Regions from separate parts of the Mesorhizobium sp. M5C.F.Ca.ET.164.01.1.1 genome, predicted to be linked through region 2. Evidence: riboswitches for the same ligand, from Rfam matches in the RefSeq annotation. Region 2 holds a riboswitch; the other holds the start of a gene.
What was found. Region 2 has a riboswitch for thiamine pyrophosphate ahead of EN807_RS10165 (hypothetical protein). Riboswitches for the same ligand answer to the same signal wherever they lie in the genome.

Region 1 (4,840 bases), 640 kb from region 2:
ATCTTCAGCAGCGTCGTCTTGCCGGCGCCGTTCGGGCCGACCAGGCCGACACGATCGCCGCGCTGGATGCGGGTCGAGAAGCCCTTGACCACGGTAAGATCGCCAAAGCTCTTCTCGATGTTCTTGGCCTCGATCACCAGCTTGCCGGATTCGGCGGCGTCGCTGGCCACCATGGTCGCCGCACCCTCGGCGCCGCGATGGCCACGAAAACGCTGGCGCATGGTCTGCAGTTCGCCGAGCCGGCGCATGTTGCGCTTGCGCCTTGCCGTCACGCCGTAGCGCAACCAGTGCTCCTCGCGTACGATCTGGCGGCCAAGCTTGTGCTGCTCGCGCTCTTCTTCTTCCAGCACGTTGTCGCGCCATTCCTCGAAATGGCCAAAGCCCTTGTCGAGCCTGCGGGTCTGGCCGCGATCGAGCCAGACAGTGGCGCGTGACACGCGCTCGAGGAAACGGCGGTCGTGCGAAATGACGATCAGTGCCGAAGAGGTGCGGGCAAGCTCCTCCTCCAGCCATTCGATGACCGACAGGTCGAGATGGTTTGTCGGCTCATCAAGGAGGAGAATGTCGGGCTCCGGCGCCATGACGCGGGCAAGGGCAGCACGGCGCGCCTCGCCGCCGGAGAGATCGTTCGGCGGTTCCTCGCCGGACAGGCCGAGATGCTCTATCAGATAGGTGGCGCGGTAGGGATCGTCGGCGGGTCCGAGCCCCGCCTCGACGTAGGCGCGGACGCTGGCGAAACCGTCCATGTCGGGCATTTGCGGCAGGTAGCGCACTGTCGCCGAAGGCTGGCGGAACACCTCGCCGTCCTGCGGCTCGATCAATCCCGCAGCGATCTTGAGCAACGTCGACTTGCCCGAGCCGTTGCGGCCGACCAAAGCGATCTTGTCGCCCGCCGACGACGTCAGTTCCGCTCCGTCGAGCAGCGGCGTGCCACCGAAGGTCAGTTTTATCCCGTCGAGATTGAGAAGTGGCGGCGCCATGTCAGCTTTCGGTAAGGGGGAATGGGTGGGCGAGCAACAGCGCGCGGCCGCTGCCCAGCGCGATTTCGAGCCGGCCCTTGACCTCATTGGAAATGGTCAGCGACGAGCCGAACGCCATCTCGATATGGTTCAGCGGCCATTTGGCGCCGGTCACGGTCAGGCCGGAAAGGTCGGAAAAGCCGAGAATCGAAAACAGCGTGCCATCGGCGTAGTCGAAGCCGGCCTTTCCGCGAGGCAAGGGGATGCCTTCCTGTGCGCCGCTGCTCAAAAGCACCTCCGTCCCTGCCTCGGCCAGTCGGACGCTGAGCGCCAGGTGCAAGAAGGCGTGGTCGGTCCGCTTGCCACCGAACGCGCCGGCAAGCACGAGGCTGGTCGCGCCGCGTTCGAGCGCGGCGGCGATAGCCAGTTCGCCGTCGGTCTTGTCCTTTTCTGCCGGAAACACCTGGCGGGGTACGGCGGCCAGCTCGTCCGGCAAATCCGCCGGCACCGAATCGAAGTCGCCGACCCAGAGTTCCGGCGTCAGGCTCAGCGTCCGGGCATGGCTCATGCCGGCGTCGGCGGCGATGACACGCGTGCCAGCGACCTGGCGGTCGAGCAGCGGGGTGCGGATAAGATCGCCGCCAAGCAGGATGGTGAATTTGCTCATATGCGTGGCCCTTACCAGCCCTGCTTGCGAAACGGAAGGCCGCGTTCCGGATGCCCGGCAAACTTCCGCTTGCGCCACGCCTGGGCCGGGCCTATGTGTCGAAACGCTCTAACGGGGTGCTGGACGCGATCTTCGCGGACCAGCTGAGAGGCAACCATGCCAACCCGCTGAACCTGATCCGGTTTGTACCGGCGGAGGGATTAGACGTTTCGGACAGCCCGACGCCTCAATTCCTTTCAACGTGAACGAAGGAGGCGCCGATGCGCGCGTTTTTATACACTCTTGTTTCGGCAATGCTGCTTGCGGCGGCCGTTCTCGCCGGCATCGGGCCGGCATCCGCGCAGGAAAAACTCACCGTCTATACCTATGAGAGCTTCACCGCCGACTGGGGTCCAGGCCCCGCGGTGAAGAAGGCCTTCGAGGCCGAATGCGGCTGTACTCTCGAATTCGTCGCGGTCGCCGACGGCGTCGCCCTGCTCAACCGCGTCAAGCTGGAAGGCGCCGCAACCAAGGCCGACATCGTGCTCGGCCTCGACACCAATCTGACGGCCGAAGCCAAGGCCACCGGCCTGTTTTCGCCGCATGGCGTCGTCATCGACGTCAATGTGCCGGGTGGCTGGAGCGACAATATTTTCGTGCCGTTCGACTATGGCTATTTCGCTGTCGTCTACGACACCGAAAAGCTAAAGACCCCGCCGAAGAGCCTGAAGGAATTGGTCGAGGGCAATGCCGATGAGAAGATCGTCATCCAGGATCCGCGCACCTCGACGCCCGGTCTCGGCCTGCTGTTGTGGGTGAGGTCGGTCTATGGCGACAAGGCGCCGGAAGCCTGGGCCAAGCTTAAGGCAAAGGTGCTCACCGTGACGCCGGGCTGGAGCGAGGCCTATGGCCTGTTCACCAAGGGTGAGGCGCCGATGGTGCTGTCCTATACCACGTCGCCGGCCTATCACATGGTCGCCGAAAACACCGAACGCTATCAGGCGGCGTCCTTCGAGGAGGGCGAGTATCTGCAGATCGAGGTTGCCGGCATAACCACCAGGGGTGCGAACAACCCGTTGGCCAAACAGTTCCTGACTTTTATGAGCGGGCCGAAATTCCAGGATGTGATCCCCGAGACCAACTGGATGTTTCCTGCCGGCAAAACTGACAAGCCGCTCAATCCGGCCTTCGACAAGCTCGTCAAGCCGACCAAGACTTTGCTGTTCAGCCCCGAAGAGGTCGCCGCCAACCGCAAGGCCTGGGTCGACGAATGGCTGTCGGTGATGAGCAAGTAGCTTGTGGATTGAAAGATGATCACTCTACGGCGCCCCCCCTCTGTCCTGCCGGACGTCTCCCCCTCAAGGGGGAGATCGAATGTCACTTCCGCTTTCGCCAATCGCAACAGTCGAAAGATTGAGGCGAGGGTAAAGCAGCCAATCTCCCCCCTTGAGGGGGAAATGTCCGGCAGGAGAGAGGAGCGTGGGCGGGAACTCGGCCTCAGCCATATTTTCTGCTTCGACGATCGTTGAACCAGGCAGGGCGGCATGCATACCGGATATCCTGCCGATCCCCGCGTCACCGCCGGCACCATCGCGCTTGCCGCTGTTGCGCTGCTGATCGGCGGAGCGTTCGCCGGGCTCATCCTTGAAGCTACACGCAACCCGACCGGCGCCGCGTCGACTTTCGATTCCTACCTCTTCCGTGTCGCCCGTTTCACGCTGTGGCAGGCTTTGCTGTCGACACTGCTTTCCGTCGTGCCGGCGCTGTTCGTTGCGCGGGCGCTGTCGCGGCATCCGCGCTTCTTTGGTCGTGGCTTGATCCTGCAGCTCTTCGCCGTGCCGCTTGCGCTGCCGGCCATCGTCGCCGCACTCGGCATTCTGGCTCTCTATGGCCGTGCCGGCTATTTCGCCGGCGTGCTCACCGCGATTGGCGGTCAGGGCTGGCCGGGCATATACGGCCTGTCCGGCATCCTCGTAGCCCATGTCTTCTTCAATCTGCCGCTGGCGACGCGGCTGTTCCTCGAGGCGCTGGCGACAGTGCCGGCCGACCAGTGGCGGCTGGCGAGCCAGCTCGGCATGGGCGCCAGACCCGCATTCCGGTTGATCGAATGGCCGACGCTGCGTGCGGCACTGCCAGGCGTCGCCGGGCTTGTCTTCATGCTCTGCATCACTTCCTTTACCATCGTGCTCACGCTGGGCGGCGGGCCGCGCGCGACCACACTGGAGGTCGCCATCTATCAGGCGCTGCGTTTCGATTTCGATCCTGCCCGCGCAGTGACGCTGACACTGCTGCAGATCGCGCTGACCTTCATCGTGGTACTTGCATTGGTGCGGCTTGGCGCCAACACCGTCGGCGACACCAACCTGCCGGTGGCACCGCGCCGGTATCTTTCGGCTGGTACGGCCGAGACCGTGCTGAACGCAGCATCGATCGTTCTGGCATTGCTGTTCGTCGCCGGGCCGATGGCGGCCACGGTGACGTCAGGCCTTGGCGCCGATCTCGGCCGGCTGGCGGCCGAGCGCGCGGTGCGGCAGGCAACGCTGACCAGCGCCGTGCTCGCCTTGCTGGCGGCGCTGCTTTCAGTGGCGCTGTCGCTGTCGCTCGTCATGGCACGACGTGCGCTGGCCTTGAGGCGTCGCGTCGACGCCAAGACGCTGCTCGAATACGCCACCGATACCGGCGCCGGCTTTGTCCTCGTCGTGCCGCCCATCCTCATCGGCGCCGGCTGGTTCCTTCTCCTGCGTACTTTCAGCGATGTCTTTGCCATCGCCCCTGTCATGGTCGTCGCCGTCAACGCAGTGATGGCGATGCCGTTTGCCATTCGCGCCATTCGCCCCGGCTATGATGCGGCGAGCGAACGCCACGAACGGCTCTGTTTGCTGCTTGGCATTTCGGGCTGGGATCGGTTCCGGCTGGTCGACTGGCCGTCGCTGCGGCGGCCGCTCGCCACCGGTTTCGCATTCGCGATGGCTTTGTCGCTCGGCGATCTCGGCGTCATTGCCCTGTTCGGCAGCGACTCCCTGCAGACGCTGCCCTATCTCTTGCTGTCGCGCATGGGCAGCTACCGCACTATGGACGCGGCAGGCCTGGCATTGCTGCTCGGCCTGGTCTGTCTCGCGCTTGTCCTGGCCGCGGACTGGCTGGGACGGGGAGAAAAATCATGACGCTCAACAGCGAAAGCGGTACGGCTGTGCGGCTGGAAAAGGTCTCGTTCAGCTATGGTGAAGCGCCGTTT
Region 2 (4,840 bases):
CGCTTTTCGGGAGCGCCAACCGGCCTCGTAACTGCCGAGGCCAAAGATCACGGCATTGAGGTATATGCACAGCGGCGGGCTCATTTTTCGCCGGCTATATAGGCGTTGCTGTAATAGGCCGCGAAATCGGGGCGTTCGCCGATCAGGTTCCCATCGCTGTCGCGCAGGGCGCCGGCCTCGAACAGGTAGTCGCCGATCGCCTCCATCTTTGCTGGATCGATTATGCCGATCGCGCCGGTGGGGCTTTGCAGATAGTGGCCGTCGACCAGCGCCTTCAGGGAAGCTTCGATCAGCGGACGGTCGGTCAGCACGTCGCTGTTTGCTGCGATCAGGATATCAGCCGCTTCTTGCGGATGTTCGACGGCGAAGGCATAGCCGCGCCTGGTCGCGGCGATGAACCCGGTTGCCGTGTCCTTGTTCTTTTCGAGGTAGGGCCGGCTCGAGCCAATGAAATTGGTGTGTTGGTCGGGCACGCCGAAATCGGCGTAGCGGAAGGCGCGCTGGGCCTTGCCGTCAAGTTCCGCTTTGATCCCCTCCCAAGTGTAGACTTCGAGCGTAAAATCGACTGCGCCATTGGCCAAGGCCTCATAGGCGGAGGTGCCCAGCGTCACCGTTTCGAATTTGCCCTCGCCGCCATCATGGCGGATGATGGTGCCGATCAGCGCATTCTCCCAGGCGCTGCCGAAACCGCCATAGGTCAGGCCGTCCAGGTCCCTTGGGGACTGTATATCGGCGCGGTCGGCATTGAACACCAGCCTGCCGGTTTCTGTCTGCATGATTGCGTAGGTGGCGACGAGGTCGGCCCCGGCGGTGCGTTGGGTGAACAATCCTATGGATCCCAATATACCGAAATCGGCCACGCGGTTGGCGATCAGCGTACCGGCCGCAGTGTCGCTGTAGGGCAGGATCTGCACGTCGAGCCCGGCCTCGGCGTAGAAGCCTTTCGCCTGGGCGACATAGAGCCCGACATGGTTTGTGTTCGGTGTCCAGTCTAGTGCGACGGTGACAGTCTGCTGGGCGCGGACGGACTTGACGGGTCCGAGCCCGGTGATCAATGCGGCAGCGATGAAGAGGCGTCTGGAAAGCATGGTCAAGTCCTTTGGGCGGGCTGTGGATCGAGCAGGGTATCGAGGATGTCGGCTTCGATGGCGCTGGCTTCCGGCGAGGCAAGATCCGTGCGCGGGCGCGGAAGAGGTATGGCGATTTCGCGCAGCACGCGGGCGGGGCGGCCGCTCAGCACATAGATGCGGTCGGACAGGAAGACTGCCTCGCGCACGTCGTGGGTGATCAGCAAGACGGTCCAGCGGTGTCGGTCCCACATCATCTGAAGCCAGCGCTGCATGCCGGTGCGCGTGAGGGCGTCGAGTGCGCCGAACGGTTCGTCGAGCAACAGCATGGCGCGGTCCTGCACGACGGTACGCAACAGCGCGGCGCGCTGGCGCATTCCGCCCGAGAGCTGCGCCGGATACTTTTGCTCGAAGCCCGCAAGGCCGAATTCGCCGAAGAGCGGCGCCACCTTGTCGCCCGCCGCCTTGCGGGACATGCCTTGCATTTCCAAGCCCAGCGCGGTGTTGTCGATAACCGTGCGCCAAGGCATCAGGGCACCGTGTTGTGGCATGAAGGCAAACGGTCGGCGCGCGTCGGCCAATGGCCGCCCGTCGAAGTCGACGCCGCCGCCGTGGCCTTCGAGACCACCCGTCAGCAATTTGAAGATCGTGGATTTGCCGGCTCCGGAGGGGCCGAGGATTGAAACGAATTCGCCCGGCTCGACATGCAGGGTGATGCCGGCAAGCACGTCAATGCCGCCAAAACGCTTGCTGACCTGGCGCAGCTCCAGCCGCCTGCTCATGACTTTCGTGCGGCATCGAGCCGCTCCCATGGCATGGCGGCGCGCTGGATCAGCACCGTGGCGGCAAACAGGGCCAGCGTGAGCAAGGCGCTGATCAGCACGGCTGCGAGCACGAGATCGGGCCGGAAATTGTTCTTGGCGTTGAGCATGTAGATGCCGAGCCCTTTGGCCGCGCCGGCATATTCCGCGAAGATGGCGCCCACCACGGCATAGGTGATCGAGATGCGCAGCCCGGCGAAGAAATATGGCAGCGAGGAGGGCAGGCGGGCCAGCAGGAAAATGCGCATGCGGGAAGCGCCCATCGAACTCAGAAGCGCCGAGATGTCCCGATCCGTCGATTCATAACCCTGCACCAGCGCGACCAGCATGGGAAAGAAAGTCACGAGGGCGACCAGCATGATCTTCGGCGTCAGCCCGAAGCCGAACCAGAGAACGATCAGCGGGGCGATCGCCACCAGCGGCAGGGTCTGGCTGATGATGAAGACCGGGAATAGGGCGCGGCGCAGCGGCTTGAAGAAATCGATCAGCACCGAAAGAAGGAAGGCAACGGCCAGCGAGCAGGCGAAGCCCACCAATGTGGCGCTGATCGTCGGCACGGTGTTCTCGAACAGCGCCTGACGCTGGTGGATGGCCTGGGCGAGGACTCGTGACGGAGCGGGCAGCGTCGTGGGTGAGATGCCCGAGATGCGCGCATAGAGCTCCCAAGCCAAAACCAGCGTGCCGACCGATAGCAGGGCCGGTCCGATCTTGGCGAACAAGGCTGCGATTCGCGGCGCGGCGGAGAAAGATTGGGACATGCGAGACCTGCCTGGCGCGAAAAGATCAGCGCGGGGCCGGGCTGTTGGCCGAAACCGTAAGCTCGATCGTGACATGGCCCTGGAGCCGGCCGACCGGCAGCGTCGAAATATCGCCTGTGCCTATGCGCAACCGATTGCGACAAAGGTCGAGCGCATCGAGCGTCGCGGAGATGACGACACCGCCGAAATCGCCGGTCGTCGGATAAAGAGAAATCTGTACGTCAGAAAACATCGCCCGCCTCGCTCCGCTGGTATTATCCAGATCAGCTCTAGGGTTTACGGGCTTGCAGCCCATCTCTCAGCCCCGACGATACGGAGCACCCCTGTGGATGGCGGCAATTAAACAGATATGGGGCGGAGCTGCAAGTCCGCGCCCGACCCGTGAAACCTCAGGTCAGAGGAGGTGCGGCTACCCGAACAACCAACTCGAGAGGTCGCGCTCGATATCCTGAGAGGCTGAATGACTGAAGGTACAGGAAAGGCGTCGATCGAGTGGACAATTTCCCGTTCGTCGTCTCCATTGTCGATGCCAGGCGTTTGGTGAATTGTCTTTTCGGCAATTGCGACCCGCGCTTTGTTGGAGAGCCAAATGCAAGAGTTCATTCTTTTTGCGCTCGTAGGGTTTGTAGCTCAAGCCGTGGACGGGGCTCTCGGCATGGCCTACGGCGTGGTTTGCTCGACAACACTGCTGGGGTTTGGCGTGTCTCCTGCACACGCTTCGGCTTCAGTTCACGCGGCTGAGCTGTTTACCACAGCGGCCTCGGGTTCGGCTCACCTCTATCACCGCAACATCGACTGGAAGCTTTTCTGGCGGCTGATGCCGTTTGGCGTTCTCGGCGGCGTTCTCGGCGCTTTTGTGCTCACCTCGTTTGAGGGAGCGATCATGAAGCCATATGTGACCACATACCTTGCGCTCGTCGGAGCTTGGCTCCTGTTCCGTTCCTTCCGGCGTATCCCAAGCAATCCGGTCCCTGCAAGCGCGGTACCTCCCCTTGGACTTGGTGGTGGATTTCTCGATGCGGCAGGGGGTGGCGGATGGGGACCCATCGTAACAACGGGCCTTCTCGGTTTTGGCGGGACGCCCCGCTACGTTATTGGTACGGTAAATGCCAGCGAGTTCCTCATCACGCTCTCGGTGTCTCTGACCTTCTTGTTTGCGGTGCTAACCGGCCACTGGGAGGAGGCAGGAGAGCTAACGGAAAATCTACTCTCTGTCGCCGGCTTGATCCTTGGCGGCGTAGTCGCAGCGCCGATGGCCGGATGGGTAGTGAAGTCAATCGCAGAAAAGACGCTACTCAGGCTCGTTGGTATCCTCATCATACTGCTGGCTGGCTGGCAAACCGCGCAACTCTTCGAATGGGTGTAAACTGAGGCACATCGAAAAAGTTGTCGGCGTCGCTTCCCTGGCGGCCGTGCCGGAGACAAAAACTCAATTCCCAAATGGAACGAAGAGACCCCCTTGATGTTTGGCTTCCTTGGACAACCGGAGGACGAGTAATGAAAAAATTGGTTGCAACAGCAGGGTTGGCGCTGGCGGTCGCGATGCCTGCAGCGGCTCAGGACACCGCGACCGCGAAAGCCGAATTCGTCAACATGGCTGGCGAGAAGAACGGAACGGCCACGCTGACCGAGACGGCGCACGGCGTGCTGATAGCGTTGGAGATAACAGGACTGCCGGCGGGTGAATGGGTTGCATTCCATGTTCACGAAACCGGAAAGTGCGACCATCAGACCGGCCATGCCTCGGCCGGTGGGCATTTCAATCCGACGAATGCCGAACATGGATACCTCACCGGGAAAGGCCCGCACGCGGGCGATATGCCAAATCAGCGGGTCGGCCCCGACGGCGTTTTGCGTGCCCAGGCTTTCAACAGCGTGGTCAAGCTGGATGGTGGAGATACGGCCATACGAGGCAAGGTATTGATGATCCACGGCGGACAGGACGACTACAAAAGCCAGCCTGCAGGTGATGCCGGAAATCGTCAGGCCTGCGCCGTGATCGAGTGAAAACCGAAATGAGTAGATACCTGTCCGACATATGATCTGACCGGCTCTTCAGCCTCGGCGGCCAGGCGGATGGTCGGAACCTCTAGCGTGATGATTGCATGAACGATACTTCTCCTATGGGTGTGCCTTCTATGGGCCTTGCCCAGTCAGCCATTTCCGCCCGCGGCCTGGTCAAGACATTCGGCAA

Region 1: linked by a shared signal. The riboswitch ahead of thiB (thiamine ABC transporter substrate binding subunit) and the one ahead of EN807_RS10165 (hypothetical protein) in region 2 are both predicted to bind thiamine pyrophosphate.

What each region holds. Positions count from the first base shown of each region.
Region 1 covers NZ_SRTG01000001.1:1,425,113-1,429,952, forward strand. The annotation lists gene EN807_RS06885 (ABC-F family ATP-binding cassette domain-containing protein) at 1-980, opposite strand, end outside; gene EN807_RS06890 (thiamine diphosphokinase) at 982-1,626, opposite strand; TPP riboswitch at 1,729-1,843, shown strand; gene thiB (thiamine ABC transporter substrate binding subunit) at 1,887-2,900, shown strand; gene thiP (thiamine/thiamine pyrophosphate ABC transporter permease) at 3,150-4,769, shown strand; gene thiQ (thiamine ABC transporter ATP-binding protein) at 4,766-4,840, shown strand, end outside.
Region 2 covers NZ_SRTG01000001.1:2,062,347-2,067,186, forward strand. The annotation lists gene EN807_RS35465 (hypothetical protein) at 1-19, opposite strand, end outside; gene EN807_RS10150 (ABC transporter substrate-binding protein) at 81-1,088, opposite strand; gene EN807_RS10155 (ABC transporter ATP-binding protein) at 1,091-1,849, opposite strand; gene EN807_RS10160 (ABC transporter permease) at 1,846-2,646, opposite strand; gene EN807_RS10165 (hypothetical protein) at 2,672-2,878, opposite strand; TPP riboswitch at 2,869-2,981, opposite strand; gene EN807_RS10170 (sulfite exporter TauE/SafE family protein) at 3,236-4,012, shown strand; gene EN807_RS10175 (superoxide dismutase family protein) at 4,144-4,653, shown strand; gene EN807_RS10180 (ATP-binding cassette domain-containing protein) at 4,752-4,840, shown strand, end outside.